DNA from 3 places in the Gordonia hongkongensis genome. Region 3 is predicted to be linked to each of the others. Evidence: riboswitches for the same ligand, from Rfam matches in the RefSeq annotation. Region 3 holds a riboswitch; each other region holds the start of a gene.
What was found. A riboswitch is a leader RNA that binds a small molecule or an ion and turns the genes downstream of it on or off. The one in region 3 is predicted to bind thiamine pyrophosphate.
Positions count from the first base shown of each region.

Region 1: it holds a riboswitch for thiamine pyrophosphate, as region 3 does, so the genes downstream of both, MVF96_RS05285 (TenA family protein) here and thiO (glycine oxidase ThiO) in region 3, are expected to answer to the same signal.
Region 2: it holds a riboswitch for thiamine pyrophosphate, as region 3 does, so the genes downstream of both, thiC (phosphomethylpyrimidine synthase ThiC) here and thiO (glycine oxidase ThiO) in region 3, are expected to answer to the same signal.

Region 1 covers NZ_CP095552.1:1,168,890-1,174,046, forward strand. The annotation lists gene MVF96_RS05270 (ABC transporter ATP-binding protein) at 1-537, opposite strand, end outside; gene MVF96_RS05275 (ABC transporter permease) at 530-1,291, opposite strand; partial or broken gene MVF96_RS05280 (ABC transporter substrate-binding protein) at 1,313-2,323, opposite strand; gene MVF96_RS05285 (TenA family protein) at 2,320-3,030, opposite strand; TPP riboswitch at 3,018-3,112, opposite strand; tRNA gene MVF96_RS05290 (tRNA-Tyr) at 3,356-3,436, shown strand; tRNA gene MVF96_RS05295 (tRNA-Thr) at 3,554-3,626, shown strand; tRNA gene MVF96_RS05300 (tRNA-Met) at 3,648-3,721, shown strand; gene rpmG (50S ribosomal protein L33) at 3,815-3,982, shown strand; gene MVF96_RS05310 (fused (3R)-hydroxyacyl-ACP dehydratase subunits HadA/HadB) at 4,077-5,157, shown strand, end outside.
Region 2 covers NZ_CP095552.1:668,379-673,535, forward strand. The annotation lists gene thiD (bifunctional hydroxymethylpyrimidine kinase/phosphomethylpyrimidine kinase) at 1-635, opposite strand, end outside; gene thiC (phosphomethylpyrimidine synthase ThiC) at 635-2,323, opposite strand; TPP riboswitch at 2,331-2,420, opposite strand; gene MVF96_RS03050 (GNAT family N-acetyltransferase) at 2,640-2,987, shown strand; gene MVF96_RS03055 (IS110 family RNA-guided transposase) at 3,321-4,559, shown strand; gene MVF96_RS03060 ((2,3-dihydroxybenzoyl)adenylate synthase) at 4,672-5,157, opposite strand, start outside.
Region 3 covers NZ_CP095552.1:4,763,860-4,769,016, forward strand. The annotation lists gene MVF96_RS21515 (ABC transporter permease) at 1-388, opposite strand, end outside; gene MVF96_RS21520 (ABC transporter ATP-binding protein) at 393-1,382, opposite strand; gene thiG (thiazole synthase) at 1,454-2,242, opposite strand; gene thiS (sulfur carrier protein ThiS) at 2,301-2,513, opposite strand; gene thiO (glycine oxidase ThiO) at 2,510-3,574, opposite strand; TPP riboswitch at 3,570-3,681, opposite strand; gene thiE (thiamine phosphate synthase) at 3,729-4,439, shown strand; gene MVF96_RS21545 (hypothetical protein) at 4,756-5,130, shown strand.

The DNA of each region.
Region 1 (5,157 bases), 1.7 Mb from region 3:
CCGGGTGAGTGAGTCGAGGGCGCCGAACGGCTCATCGAGCAGCACCAGGTCGCGATTCGAGACGACGGTGCGCAGGAGTGCGGCGCGCTGTCGCATCCCGCCGGACAGCTGGAACGGGCGGGCGTCTTCGAATCCGGCGAGTCCGAAGGCGGGGAAGAGGTCCGCGGCCCGGCGTCGGGCCTCGTTCGTCGGCACGCCCTGCACCTGGAGCCCGAGGATGGTGTTGTCCAGCACGGTGCGCCACGGGAACAGCAGGTCCTTCTGCGGCATGTACGCGCAGTGTCCGGCGACGGCGGGTTCGGAGCCGACGGACGCGCTGCCGGAATCGGGGACGTCGAGTCCGGCCAGCAGGCCGAAGACGGTGCTCTTGCCGCATCCGCTGGGCCCGATGACGGAGACGAACTCGCCGGGCTCGGCGGTGAACGACACCCCGTCGAGGACCTCCAGGGGCGGTTGTCCGCGGCCGGGTCGCGGATAGGACTTGGTGAGCCGGTCGACCACGAGCCGGTGGTCTGGGACGAGCCGGTGGTCAGTCATGGTGGTTCCGGTCCTCGGCGCGGGCCCAGGGCGCGACGACCCGCTCGACGGCGAAGGTGAGCAGGTACAGCGTGACGCTCAGGAGCGCGGTCACCAGCACTGCCGCGAGCACCAGGTCGGTGCGGAACGAGTTCTTCTGCAGGCTCATGTAGATGCCGAGCCCCTGGGTGGCGCCGACGTACTCGGCGAACACGGCGCCCACCACCGCATAGGTGATGCCGATCCGCAGCGCGGTGAAGAACCTCGGTAGCGCGGACGGGAGCCGCACGTACCGGAAGACCTGGCGGCGGGTGGCCCCCATGCTGCGCATCAGCGCGCCGGCCTCGCGGTCGGTGGCGGCGAATCCCTCGATCAGGCCGATCGCCACCGGAAAGAACGTGACCAGGGCGATGACCAGCACCTTCGGGAGTAGGCCGAAGCCGAACCAGATGATCATCAGCGGTGCGATCGCGATGATCGGCAGGGTCTGGGAGGCGACGAACAACGGCACGAACGCCCGTCGCAGCGCCGGCGAGAAGTCGACGACGATGGCCAGCAGCCAGGCCAGGACCATTGAGACCGTGAACCCGATCAGGGTCACCTGCAGCGTCGCCGCGGCGTGCACCCCGATCTCCGCGCGGTGCGACCAACCCTGCGCGACGACGCGCGACGGCGACGGCAGCACCTGCGGCCGGATCCCGCTGACGTCGACGTAGACCTGCCAGACCGCCACCAGGACGACCACCGCGACGAGCGCGGGCGCGATGCGACGCAGGCCGGTGCTACCGAGGGTGTCGAGGTAGTCATTGGTGAAGTACGTCGACCAGTCCGGCTCGGTCGTGAGCGGCGCCCCGTCCGGGCCGGTCAGCAGACCACTGCGGTACAGGAACCCGGAGTTCCCGGCCCACTGTTCGAGCGTCTGTCGCCCGACCCGGCCGTCGGCGTCCTTCATGTACTGACCGGCGAGCATGCGCTGGCTCTCGAACACCAACTGCTCGTCGTTGAACGCACCGGGGTTGGCGGCGAGGAGGTCGCGGGCCGCCGCGTCCGGGTCGTCGGCCGCCGCCTGGTAACCGCGCTGCAGCGCCGTCACGAAGGCCGCCGCGCGGTCCGGGTTGTCCGCCAGCCAGTCCTCGTTGGCGTCGACGACGATCGCGTATGCCTCCGGGAATCCGAAGTCGGTGTAGTGGAAGTACCTCATCGGGGTTCCGCGATGCTCGGCCTCGATGCCCTCCCACGCGAGATAGGAGACGGTGAAGTCGGCCTGACCGGAGTAGACCGCCTCGTATGCCGAGGTTCCGAGGGTCACCGAGGTGAACTCGCCGGTGCCGCCGTCGTTTCGGATCACCTGCTCGAGGGTCTTCTCCTCGCCCGGGTCGCCGAAACCGGCGTATGTCTTCCCGTCGAGGTCCTTCGGGCTCGTGATGTCGCGGCGATCGGCGCGGACACCGATGCCGGTGGCCCACTTCTGCAGCGGCGCGAACACGGAGATGGTCTGCGCGCCCGATGCCCGCGAGAAGGTCGACGAGTTGTGGGTGCTGATCCCGAACTCGGCGTTGCCCGCGTCCACGATGGTGTCCACGGCGGTGTTGTTGTACGGCAGGATCTCGACGTCGAGTCCGGCCTCCTCGAACCAGCCGCGCTGCTGCGCCACGAACAAGCCCGTGTGGTTGGTGTTCGGGGACCAGTCGAGCGCGAATCGGATGCTGCCGTCCGAACCGGCGCCCGAACCGCACGCGGTGATCGCCGACGACGCGACGACCGCGGCGGCGAGCACGGTGAGGAGGCGGCGCGCGCGGGCGCTCATGCGGCGGGCCACGGTTGCGGGTTCAGCGCGGTGTCCCAGAACAGAAGCTCGAACCGGGTGGCGACGGTGAACGCCGTGGCCATCGCGGCCCGCTCCCGCTCGCCGGCGTGCGCCGCGGCCTCGTCCACGAGTTCCCTTGCCCGCGAGGCGGATTCCTGGAATTCCGGGGCGTCGTAGGTGGTCACCCACTGCGCGTAGGGGTGGTTCGGGTCGGCGGCGAGCACCTGGGCGGCACTCGCGGCCAGGGCCCGGCCGACTTCCGCGTAGATCCAGAAGCAGGGCAGGGCCGCGGCCGCGCCGACCGCATACGACTCGGTCGCGGCGACGGCCGTCAGGTAGGACACGTACCCCAGGCACGCCGGCGACGGCTCGGGCTCGCCCTCACGCGGAGGCAACTGGCCGCCGTTGAGCAGGTCGCCGTGCAGCGCCGACTCGACGGTGGCCGCGGTGGCCGAGGAGTTCGCCCAGAACCCCGCGGTCTGCGGGTCGGGGGACTTCGACGCCAGGATCGCCAGCGCCTTCGCGTACCCGGCGAGGTACAGCGAGTCCTGCTCCATGTAGGTGCGGAACACCTCGAGTGGCAGCGTCCCGTCGCCGAGCCGCCGCAGGAACTCGAGATCATCGATCGCCGTCCGCAACCCCTTCGTCTCCTCCCAGAGATGGTCGGAGAAACGGCCGGAGACCGGCATGTGCGCATGCACAGACATGACATCCCTTCGTCAGCATTACCTGGACAGGTTCTCGGGTCTCATCTCAGCCCCGCGTCGCGGAGCACCCCGTGTCAGAACGCAGACACAGTAGCAGTAGGCACGTTCGACGCACGAGGCGTCGCCGATGACGGCGCGCGGAACGACCGAGGTGGTCGACGCCGCTCACGAGCCGCCCCGGAGGGTGCGGGGTATCGCAGTGGGACGCCTGTGCCATGACCGCGCCACGGCTCGCTGACCAGCCGGTTTGCGCGTTGATGCGGTGTTCGTTGTATTCTTCACGGCGTTGTTCGTACGGCCGTCACGGTGGCCGGAAGAGCGGCACGGCAGGTTGCCCGAGCGGCCAAAGGGAGCGGATTGTAAATCCGTCGCGCAAGCTACATAGGTTCGAATCCTATACCTGCCACGGCGTGGTCCAATCTCGCGAAACTGCTCTACAGACGGTCTCCGACCAGCGATTTGTCTAGCGCAGACGCGAGTGTGTAACCTCGTTAAGGCTCTCGGGCGCAACCGCCCGGGGCACGCCCCCTTAGCTCAGTCGGCAGAGCGTTTCCATGGTAAGGAAAAGGTCGACGGTTCGATTCCGTCAGGGGGCTCGCTGGACGAGAAGTCCGCGGGGCGGTGTAGCTCAGCTGGTTAGAGCGCACGACTCATAATCGTGAGGTCGAGGGATCGAGTCCCTCCACCGCTACACATCGGGTCCGACCGGAACCGAGCGCAAGGGTCGCAAGCCCTGAGGGAACTTCCGAACCCGACCACGTACCACCCGAAAGAAGGCAATCAAGTGGCCTCCTCAACAGATGTTCGCCCCAAGATCACCTTGGCCTGCGAGGTGTGCAAGCACCGTAACTACATCACGAAGAAGAACCGCCGCAACGATCCCGATCGCCTCGAGATCAAGAAGTTCTGCCCGAACTGCGGCAAGCACCAGGGGCACAAGGAATCGCGCTGACGCCGTCGTCGGCCGTTTCGAAGTACCACCAGCAGCGGGCTGCCTCTCGATGAGGCAGCCCGTCTTGCTGTGTCGGCCGAAGGAGTAGAGCTCAATGTCACAGGTAAGCGGAGCCGAGATCCAGGATCGTCCGGACGAGGCGTCGAACGGTGGCGCGAAGCCGACCCCCGACGAGATCGCCGCCCACACCCAGAGCCTTGTCGGCTTCCATTACACGGTCGACGATTATTACGAGATCGGCCGCGAGGAGATCCGTAAGCACGCGATGGCGGTGCAGGATGCGCACCCGACCCACTGGAGCGAGGAGGGCGCCCGGGCCTTCGGTCACGACCGCCTGATCGCCGCGCCGACCTATGTGTCGGTGCTCGGGATCATCGCCCAGCGCAAGCTCTTCGAAGACGTCGTCACCGGCTACGACATGTGGCAGATCATGCAGACCGACCAGCGGCTGGTCTACCACCAGCCGATGAAGGTCGGGGACCGCCTGATCTGCGACGTCTCGCTCGAGTCGTTCCGGCACGTGAGCAGTCCCGAGATGATCGACCTGATGGTCACCAAGAACGTCATCTGGAACCAGCACGACGAGCCGGTCATGACCACGTGGACCTCCCTGGCCGCGCGTCCCGGCATGGACGTCGACCCGGAACTCGAGGCCTCCCTCGACCACGTGATGATCAAGGTCGACGCCATCGGCGAATCCGGGCACACCGTCGAGCCGAAGGCGGGTCGCTACGACCTCCCCGACCCGACGCAGTCGCCTGGCGCCTTCGGTGCCGTCGATTTCGACACGCTCACGGTGGGTCAGGAGCTCACGCCCAAGCGGTACCTGCTGACGCGCGGCAATCTCGCGAACTATGCGGGCGTGGCCGGCGACCCCAACCCGATCCACTTCTCCGACCACGTCGTGAACGCGGCCGGCATGGACGACGTCGTCGCGCACGGTATGCAGACGATGGGGCTCGGCGCGAGCTTCGTCTCCGAGTTCATCGGCGACCCGGCGGCCTTCTGCGAGTACAACGTGCGCTTCACCAGCCCGGTGTACGTCCCGGCCGACGACAGCGCGGCCGTCGACTTCACCGGCAAGGTGAAGTCGCTCGATCCTGCGACCCGCCGCGGGACCATCGCGATCACCGCCAAGCAGGGCGATCGCCGCATCTTCGGACGCGCGCAGGCCG
Region 2 (5,157 bases), 1.2 Mb from region 3:
TTCACCAGCGCCCAGCGCGGCCCGAGATCGAGCAGCGCCCTGGCCGCGTCGCGTTGCGACGCGGTATCGGTGACCTCGATCCCGGTGATCAGGCGAACCTCGTCCAGGTTCGGGGTCACCACCGTCGCGAGGGGAAACAGGCTGTGCCGCAGGGTGTCGAGTGCCGAGTCGGCGAGCAGCTGGTTGCCGTGCATCGACGCGCACACCGGATCGACCACCAGCGGAACGGATGTGTCCCGGCCGATACCGCTCGTGCGGCACTGCTCGACGATGGCCTCGATGATGGGCGCCGACGCGAGCATCCCGGTCTTCGCCGCGGCCACACCGATGTCACCGGACACGGAGTCGATCTGCGCCGCCACGGTCTGCGGTGAGATCTCCTCGAACCCGCTCACGCCCACCGAGTTCTGGACCGTCACCGCGGTCACCGCGACACACCCGTGCACCCCGAGCAGGGCGAAGGTGCGCATGTCTGCCTGAATCCCCGCGCCCCCGCCGGAGTCCGAACCAGCGATGGTCAGGACCCGTACCGGGGCCGTTCCGGGCGGTGACAGCGGGAGTCCCGTGTAGGCCTGTTCGTCGACCGTGCGCTGATTCGCGTCGACTGTGCGTCGTCGTGCGTCGTCTGTGCGCATCAGGCGCCGCCGGTCGTCTGGAGCGGGAGGTACACGCGGTTACCGGCCTCGGCGAACTCGGCCGACTTCGCGGCCATGCCCTCGGCGATAGTCCGGTCGATGTCGTCCGCGGTGACGAGACCGTGCTCCTCGGCGTAGGCGCGGACGTCCGCCGAGATCCGCATCGAGCAGAACTTGGGTCCGCACATCGAGCAGAAGTGGGCGGTCTTCGCGGGCTCGGCGGGCAGCGTCTCGTCGTGGTATGCGCGCGCGGTGTCGGGGTCGAGGGCGAGATTGAACTGGTCGGTCCAGCGGAACTCGAAGCGCGCCTTGCTCAGTGCGTCGTCGCGTTCCTGTGCCCGCGGGTGGCCTTTGGCCAGGTCGGCCGAGTGCGCCGCGATCTTGTACGTGATCACGCCGACCTTGACGTCGTCGCGGTCCGGAAGTCCTAGATGCTCTTTCGGAGTCACGTAGCACAGCATCGCGGTGCCGGCCTGAGCGATCATCGCGGCGCCGATGGCCGAGGTGATGTGGTCATAGGCAGGTGCGATGTCGGTGGCCAAGGGCCCGAGAGTGTAGAACGGCGCCTCCTCGCACAGTTCTTCCTCCAGGCGCACGTTCTCCGCGATCTTGTGCATCGGGACGTGACCCGGACCTTCGATCATGACCTGCACGCCATGGGATTTGGCGATCGTGGTCAACTCGCCGAGGGTCCGGAGCTCGGCGAACTGCGCCTCGTCGTTCGCGTCGGCGATCGACCCGGGGCGTAAGCCGTCGCCGAGGGAGAACGTGATGTCGTAGCGGCGGAAGATCTCGCACAACTCGTCGAAGTGCGTGTACAGGAACGACTCCCGGTGGTGCGCGAGACACCAGGCCGCCATGATCGAACCGCCGCGCGAGACGATGCCCGTCACCCGCTTCGCGGTCAGCGGAACGTAGCGCAGCAGGACACCGGCATGGACGGTCATATAATCGACGCCCTGCTCCGCCTGCTCGATGACGGTGTCGCGATACAGTTCCCAGGTCAGCGAGGCGGGATCGCCGTTGACCTTCTCCAGCGCCTGGTAGATCGGAACCGTCCCCACGGGGACCGGCGAGTTACGCATGATCCACTCGCGGGTGGTGTGGATGTCGGCGCCGGTCGAGAGATCCATGATCGTGTCGGCGCCCCAGCGGGTGGCCCACACCATCTTCTCGACCTCGTCGGAGATCGAGCTGCGCACCGCCGAATTACCGATGTTCGCATTGACTTTCACCGCGAAGTTCTTGCCTATGATCATCGGTTCGGACTCGGGGTGGCGGTGGTTGGCCGGGATGACCGCGCGGCCGATGGCGACCTCCGACCGGACCCGTTCGGCGTCGACGCCCTCCCGGGCGGCGATGAACCGCATCTCGTCGGTGATGATGCCGGCACGCGCCCAGGCCAGCTGGGTGCTCGCGCCGTCGATCGGGTCGGGCCGATGCCAGCTGTCGCGGGTGGGGGTGAGGCCCTTCTCGACGTCGATGTGCGCCGCCGTATCGGTGTAGGGGCCGGAGGTGTCGTAGACGTCGAGGTGTTCGCCGTTGGTGAGCTGGATTCGACGCTGCGGCACACGCAGGTCGTCGACGGCGAGGTAGTGCTTGGCGCTGCCCTCGATCGGGCCGAGGGTCAGGAACCCGGAATCGGCGGGTGCGCTGCTGTTGCGGGTGGTGGATACACGTGTGCCCATGGCTGGTCTCCCTACGCCGGCATTACCCGGACAGGTTCGAGCGGTCGGCGACCGCCCGTCGCCATCTCAGCCCTCGGTCATCGTGAGAGCCCCCGCGGTGTGTAGTTGTCGTGCGTCCGCCACCCTACATCGCATCGTCCGGTCGGGTCGTGCGGGTGGGGAAGACCGTATCGATTTGCGACGATCACACGATCGGGGTCGGCAGTTACGGTTCCGTAAGGTACCGTGTGACCCGGATCACAGGGGTGGCGCTGTCGCGTGTGGCAGGTACGCGCCGGTGATCCGATGTCCGCGATCACGAGGTGAGGAGGGTCGGGTGCTACGCAAGCATCGTCAGCGACCACCACAGTCGGCAAAGTCCATCCTGCAACAGATCTCGCAGGTGGTACACAATCCCGACCGCGACCGATTCGAACTCTGGGTCGCCGGCGACCTGGTCGGCGTGCTCGGTTATTCGACCGAGTCGGCGGACGGTCAGACCACCATCACCGTGCTGCACACCGTGCTCTACGACGAATACAGCGGACACGGACTCGCCACGCGACTCACCCGTAGCGCCGTGCACTACACCCGCGAACAGGGTGCCCGCCTCCGGCCGGTGTGCACGTTCACCAAGCGCTACCTCGACAGCCATCCCGGGATCGTGCCGCTCGCGCCGGTGTGATCCGAAGGTAAGCCTCGGCGGCTCCAGAACATTCCTCGCCGGACCCTTCGAGGCTCGTCGCTATCGCTCCTCGCACCTCAGTATCTGCGGCCTGGCGGCCGTCGTGGGGGTCGAAGAGTTCGTGCTGGTCACCGGCGCGTGGGGGGTTGATAGTGGAGGGGTGGGATGCGGTGACCTTGAATTCCTCCCTTGTGCCGAAGAGCCAGTACCTCAGTGTGAGGCGCGGGGCCTGCCACGGGAATCGTGGATTGTTGCTACGAGCACGCGGATTAGACTCCTGCATTTGTTTGCCCCGTCCGCAGCCCACTTCCGAGGACTCGAAAGGAAACCGAGATGGAAGTGCTGCATCCCCGATGCGCCGGGATGGATGTCTCCAAAAAGGATGTGAAAGTCTGTGTCCGCCTGGCTAGTCCGGGCCGAAAGACCGTGCAAGATACCACGACCTGGTCGTCGATGAGCGGCGACATTCTGCGGCTGCGGGACTATCTGATCGCCGAGCAGGTGACGTGTGTGGTCATGGAAGCCACCGGCGACTACTGGAAACCGTTCTACTACCTCCTCGAAGACGCCCCGTTCGAGGTGATGCTGGTCAACGCCCACGACGCCAAGAACCTCCCGGGCCGCAAAACCGATGTGTCGGATGCGGCGTGGCTGGCGCAGCTGGCCGCCCACGGGCTGTTGCGGGCCTCGTTCGTGCCGCCCGAACCGATCCGACGGTTACGCGATCTGACCCGCACCCGCACCGCGATCACCCGCGAACGCGGCCGCGAGATTCAACGGTTGGAGAAAGTCCTCGAAGACGCCGGCATCAAACTGTCGGTGGTGGTCTCCGATATCAACGGGGTCTCGTCACGATTCATGTTGCAGGCGCTGGTCAAGGGTGAACGCGATCCCGCCGTGTTGGCGGAGTTGTCGGTGAAACAACTCCGCCGCAAAATCCCCGCGTTGACCCAGGCGTTGCAGGGCCGCTTCACCGACCACCACGCGTTCCTGGTCGAGTTGCATCTGGATTTCATCACCGAACACACCACCCGGATCGACGCGTTGACCGAGCGCATCGAGAAGGTGATGGCGCCGTTTCAAGCCAAACGCGACCTGATCTGCACGATCCCGGGTATCTCCACCACCACCGCCGATGTGATCATCGCCGAGACCGGCGGCCAGATGGCCCAGTTCCCCACACCAGGCCATTTGGCCTCGTGGGCGGGAGTCTGCCCCGGCCAGCACCAATCCGCCGGACGGGTCAAAAACGTCAAAACCCGCCCCGGTAACCGTCACCTCAAAGGTGCTCTCGGGGCTACAGCGTTATCGATCGCCAGCCACAAAGGCACGTTCCTCAACGCCAAGTACCGGCGCCTGGTCCGCTCTCGCGGCAAACCCAAAGCGATCGTCGCCCTCGAGCACACCCTGCTCACCGTGGTCTGGATCATGCTCACCGACAACGTCGTCTACGACGAACCCGGCCCCGACTACCACCAGCAACGCCACCCCGAACGCACCAAGAACCGCGCCATTTACGACCTACACAAACTCGGATACGACGTCACCATCACACCCCACGGAGCGGCCTGAGCAGCCACCTCACCTAACTCTTCGGATTAGGGAGCAGGGGTTATGCGCTTCTTTCGGATTAGGAAGCGGTGGTCGCGCTCGCGCCGGTGTGAGGAACGGGCTCCGACTCGGCTCAGCCCGCCGACGGCTCCGACAGCAATGTCTCGCGGAGCACCTTCTTGTCGATCTTGCCGACCGCGGTGACCGGCAGGGTGGTCACGACGCGGATCACGTCGGGCAGTTTGAAGGACGCGAGACCGCGGTCGGCGAGGAAGGTGCGGATCGCGGCGAGCTCGAGTGGTCGGGCCGGGGGGTGTTCGTGCGAGAGCACGACTGCCGCACAGATCTTCTCACCGAGCGCGTCGTCGGGCAGCCCGACCACCGCGACCTGCCGGACCGAATCGTGGGCGAGGAGGTTCTCCTCGACGTCGTCGGCGGCGACGTTCTCCCCGGCGCGCACGATGGTGTCCTTGATGCGGCCGGTCACGGCCAGGTGCCCCGACGGCAGCCTGGTGACCTTGTCCCCGGACCGGTAGAACCCGTCCGGCGTGAAGGATTTCTCGTTGTGCGCCGTGGCGCGGTAGTAGCCGCGGATCGTGTACGGCCCGCGCACCAGCAG
Region 3 (5,157 bases):
CGAGCACCTGCGCCGCCACGACCGCGACGACGGACACGATGGCCACCACCGCGAACGAGAGTCCGCCGAACACGACCGCTTTCGCGAGGAGGACCTGTGGCCGACGCGGAATCGCCGCGAACGTCGGTCGGATCGTGCCGAAGCGATATTCGGTGGTCACGCCCAGGATCGACATGATCGCGAGCACCGCGACCCCGAACTGGTTGACGCCGAGCAGGAAGTCGTCGGTCAGGGTGTCGGTCTCACCGGGACTGCCGTAGGAACCGCCGGCGATGGCGCCGAGCAGCACCGCGAAGCCCAGGCCCAGCACCACGACGACGCCGAGGCACCAGTACGGCGACCGGGTGCTGGCAAGTTTGATCCGTTCGGCGTTGATCGCGGCGATCACCGGTTCACTCCCCGTGGTTCCCGACGGCCCGGTTGTGGGCGTCGGGGTTGTGGACGTCGGGGTCGTGGACGGCGCGGTTGTCGACGGCGGTGTAGTCGACGGCGTGCGCCGTCATCGACATGAAGACCTCTTCCAGTGACGCCGACTCGGCGGCGAGTTCGTGCAGGGTGATGCCCGCGGCGGCGGCGAGGTCGCCGACCCGATCGGTCGTGGTGTCCGGCACGCGCATCACCGGGCGCCCGTGGGCATCCGGGTCGCCCGGCGCGGGATTCAGCCCCGCCGCCGCGAGCGCGGCGTGCAACTGTTCGAGCTGCGGGCCGCGCACCCGCACCGACTGCCGGGCCCGCCCGGTGAACTCCGCCACCGAACAGTCGGCGATCAGCCGGCCCCGCCCGATGACGACGAGATGGTCTGCGGTGAGCGACATCTCGGTGAGCAGATGGCTCGACACCAACACCGTCCGCCCTTCCGCGGCGAGCTTACGCATGAACCCGCGGATCCACACGATGCCCTCCGGGTCGAGGCCGTTGACCGGCTCGTCGAACAGCAGCGTGTGCGGGTCGCCGATCAGGGCACCCGCCAGCCCGAGCCGCTGCGACATACCGAGCGAGAAGCCGCCGGCGCGCTTCTTGGCCACCGAGGTGAGCCCGACCGTCTCGAGCACCACGTCGACGCGGGCGGCCGGAATCCGGTTGCTCGCCGCGAGCCACCGCAGGTGGGACCGCGCACTGCGATTGGGATGCACCCACCGGGCGTCGAGCAGCGCACCGACCTGCCGCAGCGGATGCTCGAGGTCCCGGTAGCGCTGCCCGTTGATCGTCGCCGTGCCCGATGTCGGGCGGTCGAGTCCGAGCATCATCCGCATGGTCGTCGACTTGCCCGCACCGTTGGGCCCCAGGAAACCGGTGACCCGTCCCGGCCCCACCTCGAAGGTGAGGTCGTCGACCGCGCGTTGACCGCCGAAGTCCTTCGTCAGATTCGCTACCTGCAACACGACTCGACCATAGCCGCCGAACCCCGAGCGGCCCGGTCTGTCATTCGGACGGCCTGCCGCGGGACCGCGCGTCAGTCCCGGTCGCGCCCGGGCGAGGACGCGTGCGCCCAGAAACGCTTGGGGATCCGGCCCGCACGCGCGGCCAGTCGGCCCCCGGCCACCGCGTGCCGCATCGCCGTCGCCATCAGTTCAGGGTTCTCCGCCCGGGTCACCGCCGTGGCCAGAAGCACGCCGTCGCAACCGAGTTCCATGGCCAGGGCCGCGTCGCTCGCCGTCCCGATGCCCGCGTCGAGAATGACCGGCAGCGGGTCGTCGAAGCGGGTGTGGCAGTCGTCGACGATCATCTCGATGTTGTGCGGGTTGAGGATTCCGAGTCCGGTCCCGATGGGCGATCCGAGGGGCATCACCGCCGCCACCCCGAGATCGGCGAGTCGCGCCGCCAGGACCGGATCGTCGTTCGTGTAGGCCAGCACGACGAAACCGTCGGCCACCAGTGCGGCCGCGGCGTCGACGAGCTCGATGGCGTCGGGCATCAGGGTGCGTTCGTCGGCGACCACCTCGAGCTTCACCCAGTCGGTCTCGAACGCCTCGCGCGCCAGTTGGGCGGTCAGGACCGCCTCGGCGGTGGTGTGACAGCCCGCGGTGTTGGGCAGGACGGCGATGTCGAGCCGGCGCAGCAGATCGAAGACCCCGGTGCCCGAGGCCGCGTCGACGCGCCGAACCGCGACGGTGGTCAGCTCGGTCCCCGACGCGACCAGCGCGCGTTCCAGGGTCGCGAGATTCGACGCGCCGCCGGTGCCGGTGATGAGTCGCGACGAGAAGTCGCGACCGGCGATGCGCAGATGGTCCGCATCCGGGATCGTCTCGTCGCCGGACCTCTGCTCGGTCCGCGAGGCGTCGGGCTTCAGATCGGCGAGGTCAGCCACCCTGCACCGCCGTGACGATCTCGACGACGGCACCGTCGGTCATCGTGTGCCGGTCCCAGCGGCCGCGCGGGACGACCGCGCCGTCCACCGCGACCGCGATCCCCCGGTCCGGCAACCCCAGCCCCATGACGACGTCGCGCACCGACGTGTCGGCGCCGACATCGACGCTCTTGCCATTGACGGTGATGTTCGCGGTGATACTCATTCCTCTGCTCCTTCCAGAATCGACAACACGCGGGCGGCGGTGCCCGGGGCGAGGACGATCCCGTTGCGCCCGTGCCCGGTCGCCACGACCGTTCGTGTGTCCACACGGGTGACGATCGGCAATCCGTCCGCGGTGCACGGCCGCAGACCGGCCCCCGCTTCGGTCAGTTCGTAGGTCCGCAGCCCGGGGAAGACCTCGATCGCGTCGGCGAGCAGATCCGCGACCCCACCGGCCTGTGGCGCGCGGTCGGCCGTCCCCTCGGCCTCGTACTGGGTGGCGCCGACGACGACTCCGTCCTCGCGCGGCACCAGGTACACGGCCCGCCCGTGGAGGCGTGCCCGGACGACGTGACCGGGCGGCGGCACCGACCAGCGCGTGCGGCGCAGACGGAGGATCTCCCCCTTCGCCGCATGCAGGTCCACGTCCGGCCAGAGGGCCGCGGTGCCGAGTCCGGCGGCGAGCAGGATCTGGGTGTCGGAACCGAGGTCGTCGAGATCGGCCAGGGATTCGACACGCGCGGAGACCAACTCGGCACCCGCCGACGTCGTGGCGGCGCGCAACGCCTCGAGCAGCCGCCGGTTGTCGACGGACCACTCGCCGATCGCGCGGTAGCCACCGACCAGTCGAGAGCTCAGCGACGGTTCCAGGGTCCGGATGTCGCGGCCGGTCACCGGCTGCAGCGCGGCATCGGTGGCGGGCTGCCCGGCCCAGACGAAGTCGGCGAGATGCCGCAGGTATTCGATGTCGGTGGCCGATGCCGCGACGAACAGCGAGTCGGTGGCGGTGACGACGCCCGGGTCGTCGAGCCGCTTCACGAGCGCCGGCCACAGCCGGACCGATTCGACCGAGAGGGCCAGGGACGCGTCCTCGCCGGGATGACCCTCGCCGAGTGAACCGAGCATGCCGCCGGCGACCCAGGACGCGCGCTCGTCGGTGCCGGCGTCGAGGACGCGAACCCGCCATCCGGCGTCGGCCGCGGTGAGCGCACAGGTCAGCCCGATGACACCGCCCCCGACGACAGTCAGGGCGCGGTGGGCAGGGCGCTGCGGTGGGGAGTCCACGCTGGGAATCACCTTCCTTCGCCGGAATGACCCGGATCAGGTTCGACGGTCAGCGGAATCTGTCCGCACTCTCAGCCCGGCCGATCCGGACTCCCGTGTGTTCGTGCGATCCACCCTACGCCGGGGCGTCGGGGGTCCGGTTAGCCTGGTCGGCGTGACGACCCCGAACCGCACCAGCTCCGCGTCGACGGACCCCGGCTCCGCGACGGACCGTCGCCGGCGGCTCTCCACGGCCCGCCTGTACCTGTGCACCGACGCCCGGCGCGAACGCGGTGATCTGCTCGACTTCGTCGACGCGGCGCTCGCGGGCGGCGTCGACATCGTGCAGCTGCGCGACAAGAACTCGCCGGGTGAGCGCGAGTTCGGGACCCTGGAGGCGGGCGAGGAACTCGAGATCCTCGCGGGCATGCGGACGGTCGCCGACGCGCACGGTGCCCTGCTGGCGGTCAACGACCGCGCCGACGTCGCGGCGCTTTCCGGGGCCGATGTCCTGCACGTCGGACAGGGCGACCTGTCGCCGTCGGCGGCCCGCCGGATCGTCGGACCGGACGTCGTCATCGGCGCCTCGACCCACGACCCCGAGCAGGCTGCCGCCGCGATCGCCGACGACGACGTCGACTACTTCTGCGTCGGTCCGTGCTGGACCACCCCCACCAAACCGGGCCGCGCCGCAGCCGGCCTCGACCTCGTGTCCTCAACGGCCGCAACACAATCAGCCAAGCCGTGGTTCGCCATCGGCGGTATCGATGCCGGCCGCGTCGGGGAGGTCACCGCGCTCGGGGCGCGGCGCATCGTCGTCGTGCGGGCCATCACCGCGGCCGCCGACCCGACCGCCGCAGCCACCGATCTCGCCGGGATGCTCTAGCGGTTCCCCCGGCGGAAACACGTTTGCCCGGTCGGTGTCGCGGGTCTATGGTGGACCGATCATGTTGTGCATCACGAGCGTTCTCGTAACCCGCCGCAGCGGGGTCTGAATCTGACCGACCCCCCGCTGCGGGTCGGTTGCGCTCTCCAGTCGGTCATCCGTTCTTCGACCGAAATCGGTTTTCGAGATGCACCCTCTTCATCTACCTCGTCGATCCTGTTCGTGGACCGAGCGCGACGACCGGCACGGCGGCGACCACTTCGCCGCACGTTTCGGCCGCCCGCTTCCCCCCGGGATGCACGAGGAGGCCGCCGGGATGACCTGGCAGGAATTCACCGACGAGTACTCCCGTGGCGGCACGATCCGGCTGGGCTCCTTCTCTGCCGTTCCGTGCTCGGGCGACCTGATCGAGTGCCGCGCGACGCTCGCGATCGCCGACCGCATCATGTCCCGCAGCGCCGTCGCCGCCGGCCCCGTCGGTGCGATGACCTCGATCCTGTACGACGTCGGCGCCCCGGTTCAGATCGTCCGGCTGCACCAGCGGGTCGTCGACGGCCTGGTCACGACGTTCCTGCTGTGCGAGCACGACGGCCGGCAGGCCTGGGCCGTCGGCGAGGGCGCGAGCAGCGACGAGGCGAACGTCCACGCGCTGGTCGCCGGGGCGAACCGACTGCTGGACGCCGGGGTGTGACCCTGGCCCTCAGTATCTGCGGCCTCG